Regions from separate parts of the Antrihabitans spumae genome, predicted to be linked through region 3. Evidence: riboswitches for the same ligand, from Rfam matches in the RefSeq annotation. Region 3 holds a riboswitch; each other region holds the start of a gene.
The links. Region 3 has a riboswitch for S-adenosylmethionine ahead of metH (methionine synthase). Riboswitches for the same ligand answer to the same signal wherever they lie in the genome.

Region 1 (7,233 bases), on a different contig from region 3:
TCAGCCTAGCGAGTGCGACGTCACACTGTTACGCCGCGTTAAGACTCTGTCAATTGGGTACTCAAGTGTAGAAAAACCGACGAGAGGACGCGGATGATCAAATTTCGCCAGCGAAAATGACCTCGCCTCCGAAAGGTTCCGGGATGTTGATGCACCAAGGTCTCGGCCTTGACCGATTCAACGCGATACCGCGCGAACGCGCGATCCACGCGTTGTTCGAATGCTGCTGTTGCGTCACCTGGGCGCGCAAGGTGGCCGACGCGAGGCCGTACGACACTCACGACGACTTGCTCACGAAGTGCGACATCGAACTACTCGCGTTTTCTCAGGCTGATCTGGATCGCGTTTTCGAGTCCTGTGTCCACTGCGAAACCTCCGACAACTCCGTCGAAGAACTCTCTCGGGTCACTCGTGCACGAATCTCTCGCATGCTTGGACCCGTCGGCGGCTATCCGGAATATTAGTCTTGAGGACATGCGGAAGCTGCTGCACCCGAATGCTTCACACGTCGCCGATATTCTGATCTCGCGTGGGCACCACGGCGTCATCGTCACGCGCGAGGAAGAAACACGAACAGCTGCTCAAGCAGCGACCGCACTTGGTATCGACGTCGGCGCGATCGCCAAGTCGCTGGTGTTTCTCCTCGACGACGATCCCATCCTGATACTCGTCTCGGGCGCTCACAACGTGAACCTGAAGAACACGGGTGAGCGCCTCGAAGGCGAGTTGACGCGGGCTTCGGCCGACGTCGTCAAACATGCGACCGGTCAGCCGATCGGCGGGGTGGCCCCTGTCGGGCATCCGACGAATCTGCCGACCTACCTCGACAATGCGCTGGCCAAGTTCCCCGAACTATGGGCTGCGGGTGGGCATCCGAACACGTTGTTCCGTTCGTCGTTCGCCGAGTTGCTACGAGTCACGGCAGGGTTGGCGATAGACGTCGACTAGCCTTTCGCTCGAGGGTTTCGTAACCCGTTTCGCCCCTGCGACCTGCTGATAATCTCGACGGATCATGGCGACAAGGGTCTGGCGGCGACTGCACGTAGACTTGTGCCGTACTTCAACGAGTATCTGTTCGTAGTCGTATCTACTCACGACCGAATATCACATCTCGCGCCCACGCCGGGCGGTCCGGAGTTACTGCTGTGTCCGAGCAAGCACATTCTCACGACGTGACCGAATTCTCTGTCCCCGACGACGCCAGTGGCATCACCAGCGATCAGTATCGATCGGCGATGCGGCACTTTCCTGCCGGCGTCACCATCATCACGCTCGATTCCGAGGCAGGCCCTGTCGGCTTCACCGCAACATCTTTCGCGTCGATCTCACTCGATCCGCCGCTCGTCTCGTTCAATATCGCGCACACGTCGTCGAGCATTCGAGCACTACATGCAGCGGACTCACTGGTGATCCACTTCCTCGGCGAACATCAGCAACATCTGGCGCAACGCTTTGCGAGGTCGGCGGATCAGCGCTTCGCCGACCGGTCGCTGTGGACGAAGCTGGACACACACGAGCCGGTGCTACACGGCACACCGCTGTGGTTGCGGGTCGTTGTCGATCAGCTGATTCCGATCGGCGATCACACCCTGGTCATCGGGTTGGTCACACGCGTCCACGACGAGACTGGCGACGAGCCGGCAGCGGCGCCGTTGCTCTATCACAACGGTCGCTACTACCGGCCGACTCCACTCGACGGCTAGGCGGCTCCGCCGCTCGTGAGTCCTTTCGGAGGTTGGGCCCTCCAAAAGGACTCACGAGGCGCGAAGCGCCCTGAGCACATCCGAGTTCACATCGGCACCGACTGCAACGCCACGCTGTCCAAGGCCCGGAACCACCTGCTGCACAATCAAATCCAACGAGCCAGGCAATTCGAGCGGGCGGATTGTGACACCGTCGGCGACCTCGGCGGTCCGGATGTCAGCGATCAATCCGACCAAGCCGGACGGCGTCCCGATGTAGGAGATCGAGTCGTTCCGACGACGGGTCAGCGGATCGGACTCGACCTCGGCGAGCCGACCCCGCGCGACCGCAGCGGTTGCGGCAACGATGGTTTCGATGTCGAGTAACACCGTGACCGATTCAGGGTCCCGGCCGCTGCCGATGAGGTCGGCACGAATGCCTTGCCGAATCCGCTGCGCCTCACGAAGGTCGGTCGCGGTGATGCGAACGACGGTCGGGGGGACCGCAACGAGATCCAGCGGCCCAGACGATCCGTGCGGGTTGGTCAGTTCGATCCAGTAATCAGCATGCGCTGGGCGACTTCTCAGTTCGAGCGCAACACGAAACGGACGGGTTGGAGCAAGGACAACCGACGATGACATGGGTACATTCCCTCGAAATGCGTGCGTGACGGGCTGAAGGGCGAAACGGATTCGAATGTGAAACAGTTCGAAAGCTTCGACCTCAACAGGTGCCGGACGCGGTGCGGCACAGATCGACATGTCGACGCTGGACGAGTCCCAGCCGACGTCCCTTCGATTCCCATGCCATAAGTGCGAGCGTACTCGCGCTACTTGCAGGCAGGCGAGCCATCTCCTCGCGGTGATCGAAACTGGGGACGCGGAAAGGATCTCGTGTCTGGGCTCGGATCCCAACGGCCGTCGATCTCTTCGTAATGCCAGGTCGCGCCGGTTTCGCACAGTGTGGTTACGGCGTTCACCAGGCGTTCGACGTCAGAGCTCGAGGTGCCGAGTCCGACGCTCGCCCTGACCGCCGCGGGAACTCCGAGTCGCGCGAGGAGCGGGTGCGCACAGAATCGTCCGTCACGTACGCCGATGCCGTGCTCCGCAGACAGATAGGCAGCAACGTAACTCGGGTCGTAGCCGTCGACCGTGAAGGTCACGATGCCGACGGCATCGGCAGTGTCGTCCCAGATCTGCAGAATCTTGATGCCGTTCAGTCGTTCCAGGCCGCGTCGAAGCCGATCGGACAGGTCGCGCTCGTGATCGGCAACGACGTCCCAATCGAGGGTGCACAGGTGCTCGCAGGCTGCCGCCAGCGCCGCCGCACCGATGACGTTCGGACTGCCTGCCTCGTGACGCTGCGGAGCAGGTGCCCACTCCGTGCTGGTGAGGCCGACTTCGCGGACCGCTCCCCCACCGGCGAGGTACGGTTCGGCAGCATCGAGCCAATCACGGCGTCCGACAAGGACTCCCGCGCCGAACGGCGCGTACAGCTTGTGTCCCGAAAAGGCGAGATAGTCGACGCCACTGCTCGCGAGGTCGATGCGACGGTGCGGCGCCAACTGCGCAGCGTCGACGAGAATCCTTGCGCCACAACTGTGTGCGATCTCGGCAAGCCGCGCGATAGGCAGTACTTCGCCTGTCACGTTGGAGGCACCGGTTACGGCAAGGAGCGCAGCGGGACGGCTGCACAATTCTGCGATCACACGGCGGACGGTCTCGTCGATCGTCGCGGCGGCAGTCACCACTCGACGCCCGTTCTTGTTCCAGGGCAACAGATTTGCGTGATGCTCGATATCGAGCACAACGGTGTCGCCCGGGACACAGGAGGCAAGGAGGTTCAACGAGTCTGTGGTGTTCCTGGTAAAGACGACGACCTGGTCGTCGGCGGCGCCGACAAAACGGGCGACGGATTCGCGGGCCCCTTCGTAGCAGTCGGTCGACACGCGAGACGCATAGCCGGCACCACGGTGGACACTTGCGTAGTACGGCAGCACGTCGGCAACGCAGTCGGTCACTGCAGCCAAGGCAGGCGCACTCGCCGCGTAGTCGAGGTTTGCGTACGTGCATTCGCCACCCTGCACGAGCGGAACCTGCAGGTCACAGCCTGAAACTCGGGCCAGCGGCGCACAGGCAACAGCGGCGGTCAATACAGCAGTCATCACGAAATCCCATCGTCCCAGGGACCCGTCGGTGGTTGTAAACCTCGGAGTCCGCGCTTGCCGCGCCCAGGTATTTGGACGTCAGCCAGGTCGTCACCCGGAGCACCCCACCGCGGAGGAGGGTTGCCGACCAGCAAGCCGGGGCTAAACGCTGGTACTCATGACCTGCGCCAAGATTGGCAGAACTCTCGCGAATTTGTCAACCGGGGCGCCGAGTCGTGAGTCCTTTCGGAGGTCGGGCCCGCCGAAAGGACGCACGAGGCCGGAGGCCCTGTACGTTGAAGCGACGTGAGCGAATTAGAGTTGCCATCCCTGCTGCTCGAGTCGGTGCAGGACGACGACGACGACGACCTGATCGCCCGCGGATTCGCCACGGTCGGGCGACGGACCTGGATCGAGCACCTGCCCGGCATCATCGACGAGTTGTCCGCGCGTTGGTCCCTCACAGTCGGTCGCCCGTTCCAACCTGGCGGGGTCGCATCCTGGGTTGCGAAGGCGCGCAACGACAATGGGGACCACCTCGTACTCAAAGTAGGGTGGCGGCACGAAGAGGCACTGCACGACGCCGACGCACTCCGAGTGTGGAACGGCAACGGCGCTGTGCGACTGGTCGATTCGGTGACAACCACAGACAGTTGCGCGCTACTGATCGAGGAATGCGATCCCGGGACCGCATTGTCTGCCGCACTGCCACCGCTGCAGCGAGACGAAGTGATAGCCGAACTCCTGCAACGCCTCTGGATCGAACCCGCGGCACCACATCCGTTCCGTCCACTGAGCAGTATGTGCGATCTGTGGGCCGACGAGTTCGACCTGAAATTGCAGGACGCACCCAGCTATGAACTCGACCCAGGCATCACAGCGGCGGGAATCGAGTTGCTCAGAACACTGCCTTCGACCGCAGATCGGCACGTACTGCTGTGCACCGACCTACATGCCGAGAACGTCCTCGCCGCTGCACGCGAACCGTGGCTCGCGATCGACCCGAAGCCTTACCTCGGCGACCCTGCCTACGACCCGATTCAGTACCTGCTCGACGCCTCCGACCGGCTCACCGCCGATCCTGAATCCTTCGTCGGACGGATGGCCGCGCTACTCGATCTGGACCGCGACCGGCTCCGACTCTGGCTGTTCGCGCGGTGTGTCCAGGAGTCGCTCGACAGCCCCGAACTGATAGCGGTCGCCGAGCAACTCGCCCCCTGAGCTCAAATGGTTTGCCAAACCGCCTACCAGTGCGTTCTCATCGCTGGGTGACGATCACCCTGCTCCTCAGCTTCGCCGGCCTGTGCGTGCTGCTGGCAGTAACGCCCGGACCGGACATGTTCTTGGTCGTTCGCTACAGCATCGCGGGAGTGCGACCGGGCCTGGCTGCAGCGGTCGGGTCCGCGTTCGGCGGGATCGCCTGGGCAATCGTTGTCGCTGCTGGCCTTGCCGCGTTGCTCGAGCAGTCGTCCGTGGCGTATCGGACACTCAAGATCGTGGGCGGTATCTATCTCGTCTACCTGGGTGTGCACGCTCTGTTGGAGCATCGACGCAATGCCGCCAAGTCCGGCGAACCGTTGACTGCGGTCGCGGCGTCGATGAAGTCGGCGGCCGCCGCAGGCTTCCTTTCGACCGTCTTCAACCCCAAAGTCGGCCTGTTCTACCTTGCTGTGGTTCCGCAGTTCGTCACCGACGTGACATTCGGAAACACCTTGACGCTAGGCGTAATCGAGGCCACGGTGGCCGGAACAGTCATGGCGGCGCTTGCCTTCGCGGCGTCACGCGCGGTCGTCGTCTTGAAGCGGCCCAAAGTTACTCAGTGGCTGGCCCGCGTGAGCGCGGGAATGCTTGCGGCCCTCGGCATCGGAACCCTCGCGTCGGCCTAGGCGGCTCCGCCGCTCGTGAGTCTTTTCGGCGGGCGGGCCCACCGAAAGGACTCACGAGGCCGAAGGCCAATTCGGCAAACTGTCACCGGAGGCCCAGGTGCTGTGGGTGCCACTGGAAATGCGCTCGGGCAACCGTAGCCGCGCGATCGGTCCGAGTGTGATGTCGGCCGCCGAGAAGATCAGACACTCGGAACGATCGTTGCCGACGTCGGTAGTGAGCGTGATCAAGTAGCCGTCATCCTCAGCCGTGGACCCGATTCGGGGCGCCATCGCGGTTTCACTGCCGAAGACGCCGTCTCCGAACGAGTAGTGCTCCTCATTTCCCGTCGTGCCGTCGTGTTTGAGCAGCCCGTCGAACAGGAAGAACCCCGGAACGCCGGTCGTGGCATAGGTGTAGCGATGCGGCCGACCGATGTAGTCGGGGTTCAGCATCGGGAACTCACTCAACGATTCGCTCAGCCGCTCTTCGGTCGTCGCGCCGGTCCGCATGTTCAAGCGCCATCGATGCAACCTCGTCTGCATACCGTCCAACGACAGGAACCTCGAAAGACGTTGGTAGTAGCTCGATTCGGGCGGCACCGACGGCTCGGGATTGTCCTGGAAGTAGCCCTCCAACACTATCTCGTCGCCGTCCTCGTAAGCGTTGGACCAGTGCAGCACATACGTGGGATCCGCTTCGAACCAACGGATTTCACTCGACTGTCCGCGCCTCGGAATGACTCCGAGCCGGGTGGGTAGGTCCGGCCGAAACCTCGACGCGTGACCGCCCTTCTTCAAGATGTCGGGGTCCCAGAACAACGGCAGATCGTTGAGAATCGCGTAGTTCTCGGTGTAGGCCATGTCGTGCGGCAGACGCGGACCCGGCAGTTCGATGTCGACGTAGTGGACCAAACGATCGTCTGCGTCGACAACGCCGTAGTGCATGTAGGGCGCGTCGGTGCCGTAGTTGAAGAACAGCATCTCGCCGGTGCGTTCGTCGACCTTCGGGTGTGCGGAAACCCCTATGTCACTGGGGAACTGCCCGTGCCACGTCGATTTGCCAAGATCGTCGAGGGTCAGTGGATCGAGCCGGTACATGTCACCGCACTGATAGAAGCTTGTGATCGCAACACCCGCATGGACAACGACGTCGGTGCTCGACGAATCCTTCATCCGCCCGCGGGCGCCCCAGCCGTCTTCACGAATCGCCTTGGACGGTCGCTCGGATATGCCCGCCCACAACGCATGTCCGGCCTCCTGCTCGGCCAGCAGACCCTCGGTGCGCACGAATCTGTTGCGGTAGAATGCTTTTCCGTCATGAAAGCCGACGACGTGCACCATCGCGTCACCGTCGAATGGATGGTATCGGCCGATTGACGGGGCCACGGGGTTCTCGGTGTTGCGCAGGTAGATGCCGTCGAGATCGGTGGGTATCGCACCTTCGACCAACTCGAGATCGGGCGCATCCCATTCGGTGACCTGCGGCGCCCAGGCTCCGGTTCGGTACGGGTGATCGTCGTCGGCTGGCAACGAACTCAG
Region 2 (7,233 bases), on a different contig from region 3:
CTGCGACGACGAGCCGATTGCCAGGACCGTCGTGGGGCATCAGGACGCTGAGCACGGTGCCGAGAATGCCGCCCATCGCGAAGAGGCCGCCCGTAGTTCGCGCCATGACGGTCGACGTAGCGAGAGCGAACGGCACGCGTGCCGGTGCGCCTGCTTCGCCGAGCCGCTGGGTTCGCCGCACGCTGTTCACATTACCGCTCTATCTCACCCTCCCCGGTTTGCTGGAGGATGCCTAGTTGAATATCGGAGATTATTGCGCGCTGGAAGGACTGCCGGTTCGGCTTTGAAGCTTAATCTCTCGAGTGGGTGCATGTTGGTATGAGCCCGTTTTCCAGCGAAAGCAAAACCGGCAAAATTACGGCGGCAGATTTGCGTAATTTTTCTCGAAGCGGACCGGGTCGTCAGCGCCAGACCGTCGACGGGTCGGTCGCTTCCCTCGGTGGCGCGGCAGGCACAGCGTTCGGTGTGCGAGAAAACCGCGGCGCAGGCAGGTGGGAAACGACGCCGTCGACCTCGATCAAAGAGCCACGCGCCGCGATATGGGCGTTCGAGTTCGCTTCCTCGAACGTCAGGACCGGCGTCGTGCAGGCGTCGGTACCTGCGAAGACCTCGGCCCACTCGTCACGGGTCTTCGTCTTGAACTTCGCGGTGAACAGTTCACGCAGCTTCGGGAATCCGGCGGGGTCGATCTGATAGGGCAGATCGGCAGGATCGAGCTCGAGGCCCGCAAGCAATTGGGCATAGAACTGCGGTTCCAGAGCGCCGACAGCCATGTATTTGCCGTCCGAGGTCTCGTAGGTGTCGTAGTAGGGCGTTCCGGTGTCGAGCATGTTCACGCCACGCTCGTCGGACCACATGCCTACGCCGCGCATTCCCCAGATCATGTGTGAGAGAGCCAGCGTGCCGTCGATCATCGCGGCATCGACGACCTGACCTTCGCCCGAGGTCTGGCGCTCGACCAGAGCCGCCAGGATGCCGAAGACGAGGAACATCGAGCCGCCGCCGAAATCGCCGACCATGTTGAGCGGCGGAACCGGTCGCTCACCCTTGCGGCCGATGGCGTGCAGCACGCCGGTGAGGGAGATGTAGTTGATGTCGTGGCCCGCCCGATCCGCGAGCGGACCCTCCTGCCCCCAGCCCGTCATCCGGCCGTAGACGATCTTCGGGTTACGGGCGTGCACGTCGGCGGGACCGAGCCCGAGCCGCTCGGTAACCCCCGGCCGAAAGCCCTCGATGAGGACGTCCGCGCGGTCGAGCAGGTCGAGCACGATCTCGATTCCCGCGGGGTCCTTCAAATTGGCTTCGACGACCGTCCGGTTACGTAGCTGTGCGCGATCCATCCCGCCGGGTAGTTGCCCAGCTCGCTGGACTCTGACCACATCCGCACCGAGGTCGGCGAGCAGCAATGCCGCGTGCGGGCCGGGTCCGATGCCGGCCAATTCGACGACGCGTACTCCGGCTAGCGGGCCTTGTTTCGCTGTGGTCACTCTGCATCCTCGTTCCGGGTTGGAGCTGGGTCTCGATTCGACAAGCTTCCGATTCGACAAGCTTCCGATTCGACAAGCTTCCGATTCGACATGCTTACGATTCGACAGTGTACGAATCGGCGTTCTTCACGCACGAGCGGGTGCCGTTGGCCGCGGGTCAATAGCGTTGGCGACTTCGCCCGCGCGGGCGCACCGCGCGATGGGTGGTTTGCCCGGATAGGGTTTGGCCCATGATCAATCTCGTACCTGCCGCTCGGATCGCGGCAGCCGCATGAGCGGCTGGGGTGAGCTCCTCGTCGGCCTGGTGATCCTCGTCGGTCTCATCGGCGTCGTGGTCCCGATTTTGCCCGGCGTTGTGCTGGTATTCGGTGCGATCCTGGTCTGGGCGATCGTCGAGGGCGGTGTGAGCAGCTGGGCCGTTTTCGCGATTTGCACTGTGCTGCTTGTCATCTCGGGTGTAGTCAAGTACACCTGGCCAGGAAAGAAGATGCGCGACGCCGGGGTGCCGAAGCGGTCCCTCGTGATCGGTGCGCTGTTCGGCATCGTCGGGTTCTTCGTCGTCCCGGTGATCGGCCTGTTCATCGGCTTCATCCTCGGCACGTATCTGTCCGAGCTGCAGCGGCTTTCGCGTCACGACCAGGCGTGGCCCGCGACGTGGCACGCCACCAAGGCGGTCGGCCTTTCGATGCTGATCGAACTGCTCGGTGCGCTGCTCGCGAGCGGCATCTGGTTGGTAGCCGCAATCGCGACGTGATGCGCGCCTCAGCCCAGTGCTACCGACGATTCGCTCTGCTGGACAGCACGTTTCGGTGGCACCCGGTAGAACCGGCGTGCATTGGTATCGAGCACCGCGGCAAGGTCGTCGCCGACGGCGTCGGCGATCACATCGATATCCGAGGCATCGAACGCACGTTGCGCACGCGTCCCCGGTAGGTCCGACCCGAACATCAATGCTTCGGGACTCACCGCATGTATCTGCCGCAACGTGTCGAGGATGTCCATGTCGACCCGACCGAAGCCGGTTGCCTTCACCTTGACCCCGCGGTCGACGAGATTCAGCAGGTACGGCAGCCCGTCGGTGGACATGCCCATATGATCGACGCTTGCGGCGGGCAGCTTCGCCAACACGGGTTCCAGCGACGGCAGTAGCGAGCCGTCGACATAGAGCTCGGCGTGCCACCCGGCAATCTCGTGGGCGCGCAAGGCCTGCAGGGTCAACCCGGCGATATCGATGGCTCCGCGCTTGAGGTTGAAACGGATCGCACGTACCCCTGCCCGATCGAGTTCGACGATGTCGTCGTCGGTCGCATCGGGGTCTAGTTGTGTCACCCCGACCCAGCTGTCGCCGAGCTCGGCAAGAGCTGCCACCAGGTAGGTCTGGTCGGTTTCCTGCCACGACCCGCTGACGACGGCACCGCCTTCGACGCCGAAACCGCTCATCCGCTCGCGGTACTGGGCGATCGTGAAGTGTTCCGGAAGATAGCCGTTGTTTCCGACCAGCGGAAACCGCGGGTCGATGATGTGAAGATGGGCGTCGAACACAGCTCTAAGCATGCCCCACAAGCCAAGCGGGCAAGCCAAGATGCGGCGTATTTCACGCCCGGACGAGGCAGGTGGGGGATCAGGCTGCTCGCTACTAGGCCTTGTGCGGCTCGCTGGCGCGGAGCATGTCTTCGCGCTCGACGACCTTGATACGTTCGCGGCCCTCCGGCTCACCGAGGGAACGTTCGTGGGCGTCCAGGCGGTACCAGCCCTGCCACGTCGTGAACGGAATGGACTTGCTCTCCAGGAATTCGATGATCGAGCTTTCCTCGGGTTCCGTTGCGCCGGTGAAGCTTTCGCTGTCATCGAGCAGGCATGCCACAGTCTCGTTCGCATCGCCCTTGGTGTGGCCGATGAGTCCGACCGGGCCACGCTTGATCCAGCCGGTGACATAGGTCGCGGCGACGTGGTTGCCTTCGTCGTCCAGCACCCGGCCCGCTTCGTTCGGCACGGTCCCGGCTTGATCGTCGAAAGGCAGGTCCGAGACGTTCTGCGACAGGTACCCGACAGCGCGGTAGACGGCGCCGATCTCCCATTCCTTGAACTTGCCGGTGCCGCGGACGTTGCCGGTGCCGTCGAGTTCGGTGCGTTCGGTCCGCAGTCCGACGACCTTGCCGTCCTTGCCGAGGATTTCGGTCGGCGATTCGAAGAAGTGCAGGAACAGTTTGTGGGGGCGGTTGCCGACGTCGCGGATCGCCCAGTCCTGGATGGTGTTTGCGACCATGTCGACGATCTTGGAGTTGCGGCGAGCCGCTTCCGAACCTGCGTCGTAGTCGATGTCCTCGGGGTCGACGATCACTTCGATCGTCGGGGAATGATCGAGTTCGCGCAGTTCGAGCGGCGTGAACTTGGCCTGCGCGGGTCCGCGGCGACCGAACACATGCACTTCGACGGCCTTGTTCGCTTTGAGGCCTTCGTAGACGTTGGCGGGGATTTCGGTCGGCAGCAGCTCGTCGCCGGTCTTGGCGAGCACACGGGCGACGTCGAGAGCGACATTGCCGACACCGAGAACAGCGACCTTCTCGGCCTCGAGCGGCCAGTTGCGGGGCACATCGGGGTGCCCGTCGTACCAGGAAACGAAGTCGGCGGCGCCGTAGGAGCCTTCGAGATCGACGCCGGGGATTTCGAGTGCGCGGTCGGCGTTGGCGCCGGTGGAGAAGATCACGGCGTCATAAAAACGCTGCAGCGTCGTCAAATCGATGTCGGTGCCGTAGTCGATGTTGCCGAGCAGCCGAACGTGCTCTTTGTCGAGCACCTTGTGCAGTGCGGTGATGATGCCCTTGATGCGCGGGTGATCGGGTGCGACGCCGTAGCGGATGAGGCCGAACGGTGCAGGCATACGTTCGAAGAGGTCGATGCTGACCTCGGCGTCGGATTTCATCAGCGCGTCAGCGGCGTAGATACCTGCCGGACCTGCGCCGATGATGGCCACGCGAAGCGGACGGGACTGGGCGGGCGACTGAGCCGCTCGAGACTGGTCTGTCATCTTCTACCGTGCACCTTTTCGACGAAATGGACGTTCGCTGACGCGAGCTTAAACTTAGCTAAGCCTAATTAGCCAAATCTCTAATCTGCCAAAGCAACGGCCGAACCGATCCGCTCGGGAGATGTGCGCGGCAGGCTCAGCCGTTGAAGTCTATCGTCACCCCGCACGCCGACTTGCAGGGTGCGCGTTTGCCCCACACGCGGCGCCCGTGGAGGATTCCCTCGTGACCGCCAAGAAGAAGAAGCGCAACAACAGGGGCGACGAGGCAGCGCAGCAGGTCGCCGCGGATTCCGCAGACACGAATGCGGTCGTCGAGGGCGCCGACACCGAGTCCAAGTGGGAGCGCACCCCCGTCCCGTTCATCGCTGCCGTCGCGGTCGTAGCGGCGATCATCGCGGCCATCGTCATCGGCGGCATCGTGTCACCTGCCGAGGAGAACGTCTCCGAAGCGCAGCGCGTCGACCAGGCGACCATTGCCTACATCAAGGCTCGCAACGGTGAGGATGCGCAGTTGAAGGGTGCTGTCTGTCCCGGTTTCGACGACAATGCCTTCGTCGTGAAGCCCGGTGGCGACAAGATCACCTACAGCAAGGTCGAGAACGTGAAAGTCGACGGCGACCGCGCAAAGGCCGACGTCACCGTCGCTGCCGACGAGAAGGACCTGCCGGTCGCGGAATGGAACTTCGTCCGCAGCGATGGCGGCTGGCTGGTGTGCAACTGATCGCAATTACTCGCGATTGCATACGCAGAAGTTGACAGAAGCACGGGTAGCGAGCGATCCTCTGCTGAGGTCATGAGTACCAGCGAACAGCCCCGGCTAGCTGGTCGGCAACCCTCCTCCGCGGTGGGGTGCTCCGGGTGACGACCTGGCCGTGCTTCAATTCCGGACGCGGCAAGCGCGGACTCCAAGGCCAGTGCAGTGCCGGCGAGTCCAGGGCATTGTGAAAGGCGCATGACGTGAGCTATGCAGGCGATATCACTCCGCAGCAGGCGTGGGATCTGTTGACCGAGCACCCCGACGCGGTGCTCGTCGACGTCCGCACCGAGGCCGAATGGAAGTTCGTCGGCGTCGCCGACACCACCTCGATCGGCCGCAAGTCGTTGCTGGTCGAATGGGTCGGCTACCCGGGCGGCGCACGCAACGACAACTTCGTCGACCAGCTGAAAGAGGCAGGTCTCACACCCGGAGTCGAACGGCCGGTCGTGTTTCTCTGCCGTTCGGGTCAACGATCGGTCGGCGCGGCAAAGGCAGCCACCGCGGCAGGGATCGGCCCGTCCTACAACATTCTCGAAGGTTTCGAAGGCCCGATCGACGCAGACGGCCACCGCGGCGCGATCGGTTGGCGTGCCATCGGGTTGCCCTGGACGCAGTCATGAGTGACGGCAAGATCAGCCGCCCGACCGGTGGAGCGTTCGAGAAGCCACTCCCGGCGGGAGTCGGTCCCGCGACCATCGGCGTCCGTGGCGGACTGATGCGTTCGGGTTTCGAAGAGAACGCCGAGGCCCTGTATCTGACGTCCGGCTTCGTCTACGAGAGCGCTGGAGCTGCCGAAGCCGCGTTCACCGGCGAAGTCGATCATTTCGTCTACTCGCGCTACGGCAACCCGACGGTTGCGATGTTCGAAGAACGTATGCGGCTCATCGACGGTGCAGAGGCATGTTTCGCCACCGCGAGTGGCATGGCTGCCGTGTTCACCGCACTCGGTGCACTGCTCGGCGCAGGCGATCGTCTGGTCGCAGCGCGCAGTCTGTTCGGCTCGTGTTTCGTCGTCTGCAACGAAATCCTGCCGCGCTGGGGTGTCGAGACCGTCTTCGTCGACGGTGACGACCTCGACCAGTGGGAGCAGGCACTGTCGGTACCGACGGCGGCTGTGTTCTTCGAAACGCCGTCCAACCCGATGCAGTCACTCGTCGACGTTCCGCGGGTCGTCGAGCTCGCGCATGCAGCGGGCGCAAAAGTTGTGCTGGACAACGTTTTTGCGACGCCGCTGCTGCAGCGCAGCTTCGAACTCGGCGCCGACGTCGTTGTGTACTCGGGCACCAAGCACATCGACGGTCAGGGCAGAGTGCTCGGCGGCGCGATCCTCGGTTCGCAGGACTACATCGACGGACCCGTCAAAACCCTTATGCGGCATACCGGTCCGGCGCTGAGCCCCTTCAACGCTTGGACCCTGCTCAAGGGACTGGAGACGATGCCGCTGCGCGTTCGGCACTCCACCGAATCCGCGCTGACCATCGCGAAGTTCCTCGAAGGCCACAACGCGATCCGTTGGGTGAAATATCCGTACCTGGAATCGCATCCACAATATGCGCTTGCCCGGACCCAGATGAGCGGCGGCGGAACGGTCGTCACGTTCGAACTCGACGCACCCGACGGTATGGGCAAGAAGCGTGCATTCGAAGTGCTCGACGCCCTTCGCATCGTCGACATCTCCAACAACCTCGGCGACGCGAAATCGCTGATCACACATCCGGCGACGACGACGCACCGAGCAATGGGACCCGAAGGCCGCGCGGCGATCGGCATCACCGATTCGGTGGTCCGGATCTCGGTCGGCCTCGAAGACATCGAAGACCTGCTCGGCGATCTCGATCAAGCCCTGAGCTAACACGGCTAGCTGGCCTAGCTAGCCGAGGGACACCAACTCGGTGATGTCGTCGATCGGCAGCATCCCCTCGACGACGACCGTGACCCAGACGTGGTTGAGCCAGATGTCG
Region 3 (7,233 bases):
GCAACGCAGTGGGTCGGGTCGGTACCGAGCAGTTCGGCGCCGCGAAGGTAGAGGTCGGGAGCCGGCTTGCCGTGTGGCACCTCGTCGGCGCACACCGATGCGGCGAAATGCTCGCGGCCGAGCGTGTCCAGACCGAGCTCGGTGAGCGAGCGTTTGGTGTTGGTCACGAGTGCCATGGGGATTCCCGCGTCGAGAACCATGGCCAATGCCTCCTGCGCCCCTGGCCGCCACGGGATACCGTCACCGAACAGCTGGACAACGCGCTTGTCGAGCCAGTCGTCGGCATCGGCAAGGGCGTCCGGATGCGGTTCGAGGTCCAGCGAGTCGAAAATGATCGCGAGAGTGTTGGGTCCCGAGGATCCGATCAGCGCATGTCGCGTCGCCGGTGTCATCGGTCCGCCCAGGTTGAGGGAGAGTTCGTTTATGGCGACGTCCCACAGCTTCTCCGAATCGAGCAGCGTTCCGTCCATGTCCCACAACACACCGGCTACTTCTGGCACGCACTTTCCCCTCTGATTCCGACATCTCTGATCCAACGTCGACAGCCATGACGGTAGCCGACCGGACCGCTTCGCCGAGTGGCGCGGGAGGCGAGGACCACACACCTTCCGTCGTCGTGATGACCATCACCGAACGCCTAAGATTCGACGCCCGAAACGGACGATAGACTCGCTCTCGGGGGTCGGAAGAGACCGTTCGTCAGCAATGTGACACGCGTCTCGCCTCATCGCAGGGAATATTTGTTGCCGAATATTTGCTGTTCCCACAAACTGAAACAAACAGCAAGTAATTGAAAAGCGAAGCAACCGACAAGCGAACGAAAGGACCTTTCATGTCGTGGTTACGACATACCGCGGTCGCGCTCGCTGGTGTCGCAAGCGTCGGCTTCACGGGCGCTGCGGCGTCAGTAGTGCTATCCGACATGGGCGTCGACATGCCCACCAAATCGATCTTCGACTTCGCCATGCCGAATACGCCGAGGCCAAGTGGCCCGGTAGCCGTCAGTGGCGTCAATGGAGTGGACGCTGCGCGCACTGTCGCAGTCGATCTCGCAACCGCGACCGAAGTCGCACACCTGCTGCTCGATACAGCAACGCAGGAATCGGTGACCGCACCGAATCTCGTCACACCGTACAAGCCTGCACTCGAGGCGAAGGTGACCGTCGACGACTATTACCTCGGCGCAGCGGTCTCGCCTGTACGGTCACGCGTGGTCGGGCTCGATTTCACGACCAATATCCTCGACGTGATCCCGACCTTCGTCCGAGCCTTCTACGATCCCGATCCGAACTCCAAAGGTCCGACCGAGATCCGTACCGAACTCGACGGACGTGTCGGTGAAGTCAACGTCGTCGTTTCCGATCCGGATGTCGGCGAACGAGAAGTCACCCTCACCCGCACCGACGCGGTCTGACCCAGCCGGAGTGCTGCATCACCTCAGACGTTGAAGTACTTCGCCTCGGGGTGATGCAGAACGAACGCGTCGGTCGACTGCTCCGGATGCAGCTGCAGCTCTTCCGACAGCACGACACCGATTCGCTCGGAATCGAGTAGCGCAACCAGCTTCGCCCGATCTTCCAGGTCCGGGCACGCACCGTAGCCGAAGGAGTAACGGGCGCCGCGGTAGCCGAGCTTGAAGTACTCCGACACATCGGACGGGTCGTCCTCGGCGAGACTGTGACCGCCGAGCACCAATTCCTCACGGACGCGGCGATGCCAGTACTCGGCGAGAGCTTCGGTCAGCTGTACACCGATGCCGTGTACCTCGAGGTAGTCGCGGTAGGAGTCGGCAGCGAAAAGTTCGTTGGCGAAATCTGCGATCGGCTGACCCATCGTCACCAATTGGAACGGCAACACGTCGACGGAACCGTCCGCAACGGCCTTCTCCCTCGACCTGACGAAGTCGGCGATACACAGGAAGCGGTCGCGCTGCTGGCGCGGGAACGTGAAGCGATACCGTTCCGCCGCATCGGGTTCCGGGCTCTCGAGCACGATCACGTCGTCACCCTCGGACACGGCCGGGAAGTAGCCGTAGACAACCGCGGCATGAGCGAGGATGCCGTCGCTGGTGAGGCGATCGAGCCAGTACCGCAGGCGCGGACGTCCTTCCGACTCGACCAGCTCCTCGTACGTCGCGCCTTCGCCTGCCCGCTGACCGCGCAGTCCCCACTGGCCGAGGAACAGAGCACGTTCGTCCAACAGATTCGAATATTCGGACAGCGCAACACCTTTGACGATGCGACTCCCCCAGAACGGCGGTGTCGGCACAGGAAGATCTGCCGCGACGTCGGAGCGCTCGGGAACAACGACGGGAACCTCTGCGGCCTTTCGTTTTTCGGCGATCTTGCGGGAACGCTCGTGCCGCGCTTTACGTTCGGCCGCCTTCTCACGTTCCGCGATCGCTTCGGGGCTGTCCGGATCGGGTCCACCGCCGCGTTTGCGCGTCATGATGGTGTCCATCAACCGCAGACCTTCGAAAGCGTCACGGGCGTAACTGACTTCGCCGTCGTACACCTCGGTCAGGTCGTTCTCGACGTAGGACCGTGTGAGCGCCGCGCCACCGAGCATGACGGGGAACTGCCCCGCAACACCCTTGGCGTTCAGTTCGAGCAGGTTCTCCTTCATCACGACTGTCGACTTCACGAGCAGGCCGGACATACCGATGACGTCGGCCTTCTTGTCGATCGCGGCATCGAGGATCGACGCAATCGGTTGTTTGATACCGAGGTTGACGACCTCGTAGCCGTTGTTCGACAGGATGATGTCGACCAGGTTCTTACCGATGTCGTGGACGTCGCCCTTGACGGTCGCGATCACCATGCGGCCCTTGCCGTCGTCGTCGGTCGCCTCCATGTGAGGTTCCAGATAGGCGACAGCAGCCTTCATCACTTCGGCAGACTGCAGCACGAAAGGCAACTGCATCTGACCGGAGCCGAACAGTTCGCCGACCGTCTTCATCCCGGACAGCAACGTCTCGTTGATGATTTCGAGGGGCTTCTTGGTGAGCATCGCCTCGTCGAGATCGACGTCGAGACCGTTTCGGTCACCGTCGACGATCCGGCGTTCCAGCCGCTCGAACAGCGGCAGCTTGGCCAACTCCTCGGCTCTCGACTCACGGGCATCGGCCGCCGAGACGCCTTCGAACAGCGCCATCAACGTCTGCAGCGGGTCGTAGTCGTCGCGGCGACGGTCGTAAACGAGGTCGAGTGCGGTCTGCCGCTGTTCCTCGGGGATCCGCGCCATCGGCAGGATCTTCGACGCATGCACGATCGCGGTGTCGAGACCGGCCTCGATGCACTCGTTCAGGAACACGGAGTTGAGCACCTGCCGCGCAGCGGGATTGAGGCCGAACGAGATGTTGGAAAGCCCGAGTGTCGTGTGGATCTCCGGATGCAGCCGCTTGATCTCGCGGATGGCCTCGATCGTCTCGATGCCGTCGCGCCGGACCTCCTCCTGGCCCGTCGAGATCGGGAACGTGAGAGCGTCGATGATGATGTCGCTCTCCGACAATCCCCAGTTGCCGGTGATGTCCGCGATCAGCCGCTCGGCGATCCGGACCTTCCACTCGGCGGTACGCGCCTGACCCTCTTCGTCGATCGTCAACGCGACGACCGCCGCACCGTGTTCCTTCACGAGCGACATGATCTGCTGGAAGCGCGAATCGGGTCCGTCGCCGTCCTCGTAGTTGACGGAGTTGACCGCGCAACGCCCGCCGAGGTGTTCTAGACCAGCCTTCAGCACAGCGGGTTCGGTGGAGTCGAGCATGATCGGCAACGTCGACGCGGTCGCCAATCTGCTTGCGAGAGCAGACATGTCCGCGGCACCGTCACGGCCAACGTAGTCGACGTTGAGGTCGAGCATGTGCGCGCCGTCGCGCGTCTGATCCTTCGCGATATCGAGGCACTTCTCGTAGTCCTCGGCAAGCATCGCCTCACGAAAAGCCTTGGAGCCGTTGGAGTTCGTACGTTCGCCGATCATCAGGATGCTGGCATCCTGCTCGAAAGGCACTGCCGTGTAGAGCGAAGAAACGCCAGGCTCGCTGATGTGCTTACGCGTGCCCCGCTCGACATCGCGCACGGCCGCCGCAACCTGACGAATGTGCTCTGGCGTTGTGCCGCAACAGCCGCCGACCAACGCCAGACCGTATTCGCGTACGAAACCACTCAGTGCGATTGCCAGCTCTTCCGGTGACAGCGGGTATTCCGCGCCGTTGGCACCGAGGACTGGCAGACCTGCGTTCGGCATCACCGACACCGGCAGCTTCGAGTACTTCGAAAGATGGCGGAGGTGCTCGCTCATCTCGTCGGGTCCCGTTGCGCAGTTGAGCCCGATCAGGTCGACGCCGAGCGGCTCGATAGCCGTCAGCGCGGCGCCGATCTCGCTGCCGACCAGCATGGTTCCGGTTGTTTCCACAGTGACGTGGGTGATGATCGGCAGCCGCCTGCCGAGCTTTGCCATCGCGTTCTGGCTGCCGATGATCGCGGCCTTGACCTGCAGCAGGTCCTGACACGTCTCGATCAGGATGGCGTCGGCACCACCGTCGATCATGCCGAGCGCGGACTCCGTGTAGGCGTCGCGCAACACGGCGTACGGGGCGTGTCCGAGGGTGGGCAGCTTGGTGCCGGGGCCCATCGAACCGAGGACGAAACGTGGCATCCTGTCGCGACCTGGACCCATCTCGTCGGCAACGTCGCGCGCTAGCTGAGTGCCCTTCTCGGACAGCTCACGAATGCGATCGGAGATGTCGTAATCGGCAAGGTTCGGCAGGTTGCAGCCGAAGGTGTTCGTCTCGACTGCGTCGGCGCCCGCTTCGAAATACGCGCGGTGAATGTCTTTGAGCACATCGGGGCGCGTGTCGTTGAGAATTTCGTTGCAGCCCTCCAGCCCGAGAAAATCGTCGAGGGTGAGGTCGGCAGCCTGCAACATCGTGCCCATCGCACCGTCGCCGATGACAACACGCTGATCGAGCGCATCGAGCAGTGCAGAGTGCAGTGGCAAAGACATGCGCTCCAGAATAGTGGGGGCCTCAACAGTGTGATCTTCAGACGTATCCGGCTCACGGCCAGAACTACGCGGTGCAGCGGCAACCATCGGCACATCCCCTCGTCTATCCACGCTTGCCGCACCCGAATCGGACGTGCGGCCTGGTCGTCACCCGGAGCACCCCACCGTGGCGGAGGGTTGCCGACCAGCGAGCCGGGGCTGTGCGCTGGTACTCATGACCAACGTCAAGGCTGGCAGGGGATGGCTTTCGTTGTCAAACGGCGCTATGTGAAGAGGCGGACCCGCCCTGGTCGTAGGCTGTGTCGGTGAGTTCCGAAGAGTTCCCGGTCGTAGCCGACCTCGATCTGCCTACGCTGCGCGATCCGATCCTCGTCGCGGCGTTCGAAGGCTGGAACGACGCCGGTGATGCGGCAAGCGGTGCAGTCGAGCATCTCGAACTGATCTGGGATGCCGAGCCGCTGGCAGAGCTCGATTCCGAGGATTATTACGACTACCAGGTAAATCGACCGACGGTGAAGCAGATCGACGGCGTCACCCGGGAGATCCAGTGGCCGTCGACCATGCTGTCGGTGTGTTCGCCTCCCGGTAGCGAACGCGATGTTGTGCTGCTTCGCGGTATCGAGCCCAACATGCGCTGGCGCAGTTTCTGCGACGATCTGCTCGAATTCGTCGAGCAACTCGGCGTCAGCACCGTCGTGATCCTCGGCGCGCTGCTCGCCGATACCCCGCACACCCGCCCGGTTCCGGTCACCGGTTCGGCCTACAGCAAAGAGGCCGCCGAGCAGTTCAAACTCGAACAGACCAGGTACGAGGGCCCGACCGGCATCACCGGCGTGCTGCAGGACCACTGCGTCAAGGCGGGTGTTCCCGCGGTGTCGTTCTGGGCGGCCGTTCCGCATTACGTGTCGCAGCCGCCCAATCCGAAGGCGACGATCGCCTTGCTGCAGCGGGTCGAGGACGTGCTCGACGTCGAGGTTCCGCTCGGTGAACTACCGACCCAGGCCGAGGATTGGGAAGAGGCGGTCACGGAGATGACGGCCGAGGACGAAGAAATCGCCGAGTACGTCCGCTCGCTGGAAGAACGTGGCGACGCCGAGATCGACATCTCCGACGCCATCTCCAAGATCGACGGCGATGCGCTCGCAGCCGAATTCGAAAAGTACCTTCGCCGGCGCGGGCCTGGCAGCTTCGGACTGTAACCACGGGTGAGGACCACAGCGTGAGTCGCCTCCGCACGCTCGCCCTCTACGCGGGTGGGTTTCTCGGACCGTTCGGTGGCGGAGTCGTCACGGCGATGCTCCCGGAGATGGGCAACGACCTCGGCGTCAGCTCTCCCGCAGCAGCATCGACGCTCGCGGCGTACCTGTTCCCCTTCGCAATCTTGATGTTGGTCTCCGGCACACTCGGTGCACGCTGGGGTCAATTCCGCACTGTCCGAATCGCTTACGCCGTGTACGTCGTCGCGTCGCTGGCCTGCGTCGTCGCACCGAGTCTGTCGTTTCTGTTGGTACCGAGAGCAATTCAGGGGTGCGCGAATGCCTTCACCACTCCCCTGCTGTTGGCATCGCTTGCGTCGATAACTCCCAAGGCGCGGCTCGGTCGTGCGCTCGGCACGTTCTCGGCACTGCAGGCAGCAGGCCAGACGACGGCGCCGCTGGTGGGCGGGCTTGCGGCAGAGGTGAATTGGCGGCTCGCGTTCGTCGCCGTTGCTGTGGTCGCAGCGATATTGGGAATCGTCGGATTGCCCACCGGCGCACAGGTGTCGGGACGCGAAGTGAAGCTGCGCCAAGCTTTACGGCCGGATGTCGTACGCATCGGACTGGTCGCGTTCCTCGGATGGGGCGCACTCGGCGGTCTGAACTTTCTGGTCGCCTTCCGCGCCGAGGATGCGTTCGGCCTCGGCCCCACGCAGCGTGGCCTGCTGCTCACCGGCTTCGGAATCGCAGGAATCATCGCCGCCCGGCCCGTCGGAAATGCGATCGACAGGATCGGTGCGCGCCGGTCGGTACTGATCGGCGCCACCTGCGGTGCCGTTCTCGTCACGCTCGCGGGGACCGCCGGACTGCTCGTCGTCGCCGCTGCCGCGTGGGCCGCCGCAGGCGTTGCGGGTCAGGGCATCCTCGTCGGCGTCAATGCAGCGGTACTCGGCCTGCGCGGACCGAATCAGGGCGGCGCGCTCTCGGTTGTGCAGTCGTTGCGCTTCTCGGGGCAGGCGCTCGCGCCGGTGCT
Region 4 (7,233 bases), on a different contig from region 3:
CGTCTTGACGAGGCGTTCCGACGCCACCGGACGGGACGTACACGCTCGCGACCGTCAAGTCACCGAAGTCGGCTTCGACGTAGCGACCGGATTCGGCGAACTCGTCGGAACCGAAGGCGACGCGAACCTTGTCGGCCGGCCTGCGGGACAGGATCGCGACCCCGCTTCGACCTTTTGCGGCAGTGGGTTCCGCGGAAGCGAGATGCCAACCGGACGCCAGCGCCGGACCGAGCGCCACCCGCAATTCGTCGTCGGTCGCCCGAGTTTCCTGCAGGCACACAGCGTCTGCCTCGGTTGCCGCCAACCACTCGAGCAAACCTTTCCGAGCAGCGGCACGGACACCGTTGACGTTGACGGACGAGATGATGTGAGCCACGTGAGCACGGTAGCGGACCCTGGCGCAGCCAACCCTCCGCACAGCACCCGCGACCTACGGTTTACGGTTTAGCCCATGACGCAAACCGACCTCGGCGAGGCCGCACTCTCGAAGCTGAAGTCCAGCGAACTCGTAGCGCTACTAGGACGTTTGCAAGCCGACGACCCGGCGATAGGTGATCTCGACGTCGACGTCGTCGGCCGCCTCGTCGATCCGAAGAAGCTGAAGAACGAGGAATTCGCGTCGCTGCTGAGCAACCTCGCGCGCCTCGCTGACGCAGGTGCCGACGTCGACCTGGCAAAGATGGACGCAACGAACTTCGCGAAGTTGATCGCCCGGGCGTCCGACGATCAACTCAAAGCCGCGACAGCGGATCCCGCGTTGCGCGCCCGAGTCCTCGACGAACTGTTCCGGCGGATGGACGCCCACTTCCTACCCGAGCGGGCTCGCGACGGCAGGGTCGTCATGCAGTTCCGGGTCAGCGGGAAAGGCAACGGCGGCAAGGAAACCGACGACTACGCAGTCACCATCGCTGACCGAAAGTGCAGCGTCGAGAAGTCGCTCGCACCCGATGCGAAGACGACGATCACGCTCAGCCCGGCCAGCCTGCTGAAACTGGCGACCGGCAATGCGGGGGCCAAGATGATGTTCGTTCGCGGCAAGGTCAAAGTGAGCGGCTCGATCGGGTTCGCCGCGGGATTTATGAAGATGTTCGAGGTTCCGTCAGCCTGAGCGGGTACTTGCGCTCGGCATCACCGTGTGTGAGCCTCAGTAACGGGTAACTCAGCATCAAGAGCTTTTTCCGGACAATGACGTCGAGGAAAGGTCCTTCCGCGTGACTCAGTCGACCGCAGCGCTACATCTGGGATCCGGTGAGCCGGTCCTGCTCCTGCAGCCATTTATGCTCTCCCCTCATGTCTGGCGCGGTGTCGCCGAGCGATTGGCGGAGTCCTACGAGGTCTTCGCGCCCGCCTTCGCGGGTCACTGGGGTGGGCCTCCCCTGAACGGGTGGGACGCCAGCGCCTCCGCGATCGCCGACGCCGTTGAGAAGCAACTCGACGAACTCGGCTGGAACACCTGCCACATCGTCGGCAACTCGCTCGGCGGTTGGGTCGGTTTCGAACTCGAACGTCGCGGTCGCGCGCGCACCCTGACCGCTGTGGCTCCAGCTGGCGGCTGGCGTCATCTGAGCCCGGACGCAATCCTGGTCGGTCTCAAATTTCTTTCACTCGGTCCCCTCGTCGGGATCGGCAAACTCGTCGGCGGCTTCGTGGCCCGAAATCGCCTCGTACACCGAGCTTTCCTGCCCCTGGTGAGCAAAGATGCGAAGGCCGTCGAGCCACAGGACGCCGAGGCGATGATTCTCGCCGCGTCGAACTGCAGAGCATTCCTGCCCGTGCTGTGGTCCGGACTCAAGGGTGGCGGAGTCACCGGCCTTGCCGATGTCAAGGTGCCGACTCGGCTGCTGCTGTGCGAATACGACCGCATCATCCCCATGCGCCGCTACGGGAGCATGTTCATCGACGAGCTTCCGGCGGTCGCCGACCGAGTCACGATGGAAGGCGTCGGCCACTGCCCTCAGCTGGAGGCACCGGAGAAGGTGGCCGCGCTGATCTCCGAACACGTCGCGTCCTATCGGCCGCACCTGCGAGCGGTATAGCGGGTCAGTCGGCGGTCCGGCGCTGTGCAAGAACCGAGATCCCGAGTACGAACAATCCGGCGATGGCAAGCATCGCTCCGACGGCTGCCGGCGCGGTGTAGCCGAGACCTGCGGCGATGACAATGCCGCCGAGCCACGCACCCGCTGCGTTGGCGATGTTGAGCGCCGCATGGTTGAGCGCGGCGGCCAACGACTGCGCATCTGCCGCCACGTCCATCAGCCGGGTTTGCAGCCCGGGGACCAAAGCGGCTCCCGCCGCGCCGATGGCGAACACGCCGACAACTGCGGTATACGGGTTGTGCGCAGCAGCGACGAACAACGCGAGCACGACGGCCATCGTTGCCAGCAGCGCGAAGAGGCTGGGAATCAACGCCCTATCGGCGAGGATGCCGCCGACGATGTTGCCGACGACCATCCCGACGCCGTAGACCATCAGAACGACCGGAACCCAGGCGATCGGCAACCCGGCCACGTCGGTCAGCGTGGTGCTGACGTAGGTGTACACGGCGAACATGCCGCCGAAGCCGACAGTGCCGACCGCAAGGGTCAACCACACCTGGGAGCGGCGCAGTGCACCGAGTTCGGTGATCGGATTCGTTATGGCGACGCCGTGCAGGTCCGGCACCCAACGCACGAGCGCGGCGACCGTGGCAACGCCGATGACGGTGACGATCGTAAAGGCGCTGCGCCAGCCGAAATGTTGACCAAGGGCAGCGGCGGCCGGGACCCCGACGACGTTCGCGACGCTGAGGCCGAGCATCACCGTGGCAACGGCTTTGGCTCGCTGTCCAGCGGGAACGAGTGACGCGGCGGCAAGGGACGCGACACCGAAATACGCACCGTGTGGCAAGCCTGCGACGAAGCGCGAGACCATGAGCCACTCGTAGCTCGGCGCGAACACGGTGGCGGCATTGCCGATGGTGAAGGCGACCATCAAGCCGATGAGGACCAGCTTTCGCGGGAGGCGTGCCGTGGCGGCTGCAAGCAGCGGGGCTCCGACGACGACGCCAAGCGCGTAGGCGGAAATGACATGGCCCGCGGTCGGCTCGGATACGCCGATGCCCGACGCGATGTCGGGAAGTAGGCCCATCGCCACGAATTCGGTGGTGCCGATACCGAAACCACCCATCGCGAGGGCGAGCATCGCCCAGCGGCGGGTTCCGGAGTTGGCCGAGTCGGTGCTGGCCAGCTCAGCACGTGGCGCGGTTGTAGTAGGCACGCTTGCGTACAACCGCCTCGAGGAGCGGAAATCATCCCGATGCGGCGGTGAAGTCGGTCACTGACAACAGGCGGCTATCAGCGCAATGCCTTCTGCAGGTTCTCGTCGAGTGCGCCGAGGAACTCCTCGGTCGTCAGATAACCCTGATCGCCGCCGACCAGCAGTGCGAGGTCCTTCGTCATCTGACCGCCCTCGACGGTCGTGATGACAACGTCTTCCAGCGCCTGCGCGAAGCCGATCACGTCGGGAGTGCTGTCTAGTTTGCCCCGGTGCTCCAGTCCACGGGTCCACGCGAAGATCGATGCAATCGGATTCGTCGATGTCGGCTTACCGGCCTGATGCTGCCGATAGTGCCGCGTGACCGTACCGTGCGCCGCTTCGGCCTCGCAGGTCTTGCCGTCCGGCGTAAGCAGCACCGAGGTCATCAGGCCGAGGGAGCCGAAGCCCTGGGCGACCGTATCGGACTGCACGTCGCCGTCGTAGTTCTTGCAAGCCCAGACGTAGCCGCCCTCCCACTTCATCGACGACGCGACCATGTCGTCGATGAGGCGGTGTTCGTAAGTCAATCCGGCGGCGTCGAACTCGGCCTTGAACTCTTTTTCGTAGATGTCCTGGAACGTGTCCTTGAACTGGCCGTCGTACGCCTTGAGGATCGTGTTCTTCGTGGACAAATACACCGGATAGTTCTGCTGCAGGCCGTAATTCAGCGAGGCCCGCGCGAAGTCGATGATCGACTGATTGAAGTTGTACTGCCCCTGCACGACTCCGCCGAGGCTTTCCTCTGTGAAGTGCACCAACTCGTGCTGGATCGGTTCGTCGCCGTTGTCGGGTGTGTAGGTGATGGTGACGGTGCCCGGCCCGGGGACCTTGAAGTCGGTCGCGCGGTATTGATCGCCGAACGCGTGGCGGCCGATGATGATCGGCTTGGTCCAGCCAGGGACCAACCGCGGCACGTTGGAGATGATGATCGGCGCACGAAAGATCGTGCCGCCCAGTATATTTCGAATCGTGCCGTTGGGCGAACGCCACATCTTCTTGAGGCCGAATTCCTCGACGCGATCTTCGTCCGGCGTGATGGTCGCGCACTTGACGCCGACACCGTGCTTCTTGATGGCGTTGGCGGCGTCGACCGTCACCTGATCGTCGGTCTCGTCCCGATATTCGATGCCGAGGTCGTAGTACTCCAGGTTCACGTCGAGATAAGGATGGATCAGCTTTTCTTTGATGAACTTCCAGATGATCCGCGTCATCTCGTCGCCGTCGAGCTCGACGACGGTGCCTTCTACCTTGATCTTCGACATGGGTGTTTCGCGTCCTCCTGAGAAGGTCTTCCCTCGGTGCTGCGGCCGCGAACGCACCTTGTGGGCGCGCTTGCGGCATCAACAGTCAACGTATACGGCTGCGCCTGTCAGCGTGCCTATCAATGCTAAACATGACGGTCGTCCGTGTCGGAACACAATCTGCCAACCCCGGTAGTTCGATTATTCGGAGCGGACATATACGATGTTCGCCAGGTCACGAGCATCAGCGACAAGCCCCGGCTCGCTGGTCGGCAACCCTCCTTCGCGGCGGGGTGCCCCGGGTGATGACAAGGCCCTCGACAGTCGAGAGCAAGCGCGCCGTAGGAGGTTTCAAAATGTGTTGCTGTAGCGGATAGACCCCATCCCCCGCCCCGCATTCCCATTACCTTTCTCTGGAGTTTCCATGACTGAATCCGTTGCGCCCGAATGGTCTTTCGAGACCAAGCAAGTTCACGTCGGCCAGGTCCCCGACGGCACGACCAACGCGCGCGCACTGCCGATCTACCAGACCACGTCCTACACGTTCAACAACACCGACCACGCCGCAGCCCTGTTCGGACTTGCCGAGCCTGGCAACATCTACACCCGCATCATGAACCCGACTCAGGATGCCGTCGAACAGCGCGTCGCGGCACTCGAAGGCGGCGTCGCAGCTCTGCTCGTCGCATCGGGTCAGGCCGCCGAGACCTACTCGATTCTGAACATCGCAGGCGCCGGCGACCACATCGTGTCGAGCCCTCGCCTCTACGGCGGCACCTACAACCTCTTCCACTACTCGCTGCCCAAGCTCGGCATCGAGGTGTCGTTCGTCGAAGATCCGGACGACCTCGAGCAGTGGCGCGCCGCAATCCGCCCGAACACAAAAGCCTTCTTCGGTGAGACGATCTCGAACCCGAAGAACGATATCTTCGACATCCCCGGTGTCTCGGCCGTCGCGCACGAGTCGGGTATCCCGCTCATCGTCGACAACACCGTCGCGACGCCGTACCTGATCCAGCCGCTGAAGCACGGCGCCGACATCGTCGTGCACTCCGCGACGAAGTACCTCGGCGGACACGGTTCCGCCATTGCCGGCGTGATCGTCGACGGTGGCACGTTCGACTGGACTCAGGGTCGCTTCCCCGGATTCACGACACCCGATCCCAGCTACCACGGTGTCGTGTTCGCCGATCTCGGCGCGCCGGCCTTTTCCTTGAAGGCCCGTGTCCAGTTGCTCCGCGACCTCGGTGCGGCAATATCGCCGTTCAACGCCTTCCTGATCAGCCAAGGTATCGAGACCTTGAGCCTGCGGGTCGAGCGTCACGTCCAGAACGCCAAGGCGGTCGCCGAGTGGCTCGAAGCCCGTCCTGAGGTGACGTCCGTTGCCTACGCAGGCCTGCCGTCGTCGCCTTGGTACGAGCTCGGACAGAAGCTCGCGCCGAAGGGCGCAGGCGCGATCGTGGCGTTCGAGGTGGCCGGTGGCGTCGACGCAGGCAAGCGCTTCGTCAACGCGCTGACGCTGCACAGCCATGTCGCTAACATCGGTGACGTGCGTTCACTGGTGATCCACCCGGCTTCGACGACCCACTCGCAGCTGACTCCCGAGGAACAGCTCGCATCGGGTGTCACCCCCGGTCTCGTCCGTCTGGCAGTCGGCATCGAAGGTATCGCCGACATTCTTGCCGACCTCGAGGTTGGGCTGACGGCGGCAGCATCTTGACAGTGAGTAAATCTCGAGCAGCACGTCCGGAGGCGGTTCTGCCGCCTCCGGACGGGCGGCTCGGCAGCGTGTCGATCGGCGAGGTCGTACTCGAAAGCGGCGCAGTGATTCCCGAGGTCACCCTCGCGGTCCAACGCTGGGGCGCGCTGTCTCCGAACAAGGACAACATCGTGCTCGTCGAGCACGCGCTGACCGGCGATTCGCACATCACCGGTCCCGCGAACTCCGAGCATCCTTCACCCGGTTGGTGGAACGGCATGGTCGGGCCGGGCGCACCGATCGACACCGACGAATGGTGCGTCGTGGCAACCAACGTGCTCGGCGGCTGCCGCGGCACCACGGGCCCCGGTTCGATCGCACCGGACGGCAAGGTCTGGGGTTCCCGTTTCCCCGAAATCTCGATCCGCGACCAGGTGTCGGCCGAAATCGCTCTTGCCGATGCCTTCGGTGTCGAGCGGCTCGCATCGGTCGTCGGCGGATCCATGGGCGGCATGCGTGTGTTGGAGTGGATGGTCGGTGCGCCCGATCGCGTGTCCTCCGCACTTGTGCTCGCCGTCGGGGCTCGCGCGACAGCCGACCAGATCGGCACACAGACGACCCAGATCGCCGCGATTCAGGCCGACCCGGACTGGCAGGGCGGCGACTATCACGGCACCGGCCGCACTCCGACGACGGGCATCGGCATCGCCCGCCGGATCGCACATCTGACCTACCGGACCGAGTTCGAACTCGACCATCGTTTCGAGAACTTCTCGCAGGAGGACGAAAACCCCTGGGAGGGTGGGCGTTACGCGGTCGAAAGCTACCTCGAGCACCAGGCCGAGAAGCTGATCGCGCGCTTCGATCCCGCAACCTACGTCCTGCTGACCGAGGCGATGAACCGCCACGACGTCGGTCGCAACCGAGGTGGCGTCGAAGCCGCGCTTCGTGCAACGCAGGTGCCGTGTGTGGTCGGCGGTGTCGACTCCGATCGCCTGT

Region 1: it holds a riboswitch for S-adenosylmethionine, as region 3 does, so the genes downstream of both, ACHIRB_RS22650 (aminotransferase class V-fold PLP-dependent enzyme) here and metH (methionine synthase) in region 3, are expected to answer to the same signal.
Region 2: it holds a riboswitch for S-adenosylmethionine, as region 3 does, so the genes downstream of both, ACHIRB_RS02155 (rhodanese-like domain-containing protein) here and metH (methionine synthase) in region 3, are expected to answer to the same signal.
Region 4: it holds a riboswitch for S-adenosylmethionine, as region 3 does, so the genes downstream of both, ACHIRB_RS16390 (bifunctional o-acetylhomoserine/o-acetylserine sulfhydrylase) here and metH (methionine synthase) in region 3, are expected to answer to the same signal.

Annotation. Positions count from the first base shown of each region.
Region 1 is NZ_JBIMSN010000106.1:114,806-122,038, forward strand. Features, by position in the region: gene ACHIRB_RS22620 (2-oxo-4-hydroxy-4-carboxy-5-ureidoimidazoline decarboxylase) at 144-464, shown strand; gene ACHIRB_RS22625 (YbaK/EbsC family protein) at 475-948, shown strand; gene ACHIRB_RS22630 (putative leader peptide) at 1,013-1,081, shown strand; gene ACHIRB_RS22635 (flavin reductase family protein) at 1,236-1,703, shown strand; gene ACHIRB_RS22640 (hypothetical protein) at 1,755-2,324, opposite strand; gene ACHIRB_RS22645 (putative leader peptide) at 2,407-2,535, opposite strand; gene ACHIRB_RS22650 (aminotransferase class V-fold PLP-dependent enzyme) at 2,513-3,847, opposite strand; SAM riboswitch class IV at 3,896-4,013, opposite strand; gene ACHIRB_RS22655 (aminoglycoside phosphotransferase family protein) at 4,136-5,050, shown strand; gene ACHIRB_RS22660 (LysE family translocator) at 5,098-5,715, shown strand; gene ACHIRB_RS22665 (carotenoid oxygenase family protein) at 5,767-7,233, opposite strand, start outside.
Region 2 is NZ_JBIMSN010000008.1:63,251-70,483, forward strand. Features, by position in the region: gene ACHIRB_RS02125 (putative bifunctional diguanylate cyclase/phosphodiesterase) at 1-181, opposite strand, end outside; gene ACHIRB_RS02130 (CaiB/BaiF CoA transferase family protein) at 402-1,487, opposite strand; gene ACHIRB_RS02135 (DUF456 domain-containing protein) at 1,759-2,241, shown strand; gene ACHIRB_RS02140 (amidohydrolase family protein) at 2,250-3,029, opposite strand; gene ACHIRB_RS02145 (FAD-dependent oxidoreductase) at 3,124-4,515, opposite strand; gene ACHIRB_RS02150 (Rv0361 family membrane protein) at 4,739-5,236, shown strand; SAM riboswitch class IV at 5,305-5,420, shown strand; gene ACHIRB_RS02155 (rhodanese-like domain-containing protein) at 5,473-5,892, shown strand; gene ACHIRB_RS02160 (O-succinylhomoserine sulfhydrylase) at 5,889-7,124, shown strand; gene ACHIRB_RS02165 (transglutaminase-like domain-containing protein) at 7,143-7,233, opposite strand, start outside.
Region 3 is NZ_JBIMSN010000016.1:48,184-55,416, forward strand. Features, by position in the region: gene ACHIRB_RS03620 (HAD family hydrolase) at 1-500, opposite strand, end outside; gene ACHIRB_RS03625 (hypothetical protein) at 833-1,414, shown strand; gene metH (methionine synthase) at 1,438-5,004, opposite strand; SAM riboswitch class IV at 5,109-5,224, opposite strand; gene ACHIRB_RS03635 (PAC2 family protein) at 5,310-6,203, shown strand; gene ACHIRB_RS03640 (MFS transporter) at 6,224-7,233, shown strand, end outside.
Region 4 is NZ_JBIMSN010000062.1:232,511-239,743, reverse strand. Features, by position in the region: gene ACHIRB_RS16415 (exodeoxyribonuclease III) at 1-376, opposite strand, end outside; gene ACHIRB_RS16410 (SCP2 sterol-binding domain-containing protein) at 452-1,108, shown strand; gene ACHIRB_RS16405 (alpha/beta fold hydrolase) at 1,212-2,036, shown strand; gene ACHIRB_RS16400 (MFS transporter) at 2,041-3,255, opposite strand; gene ACHIRB_RS16395 (NADP-dependent isocitrate dehydrogenase) at 3,333-4,556, opposite strand; SAM riboswitch class IV at 4,769-4,878, shown strand; gene ACHIRB_RS16390 (bifunctional o-acetylhomoserine/o-acetylserine sulfhydrylase) at 4,960-6,255, shown strand; gene metX (homoserine O-acetyltransferase MetX) at 6,252-7,233, shown strand, end outside.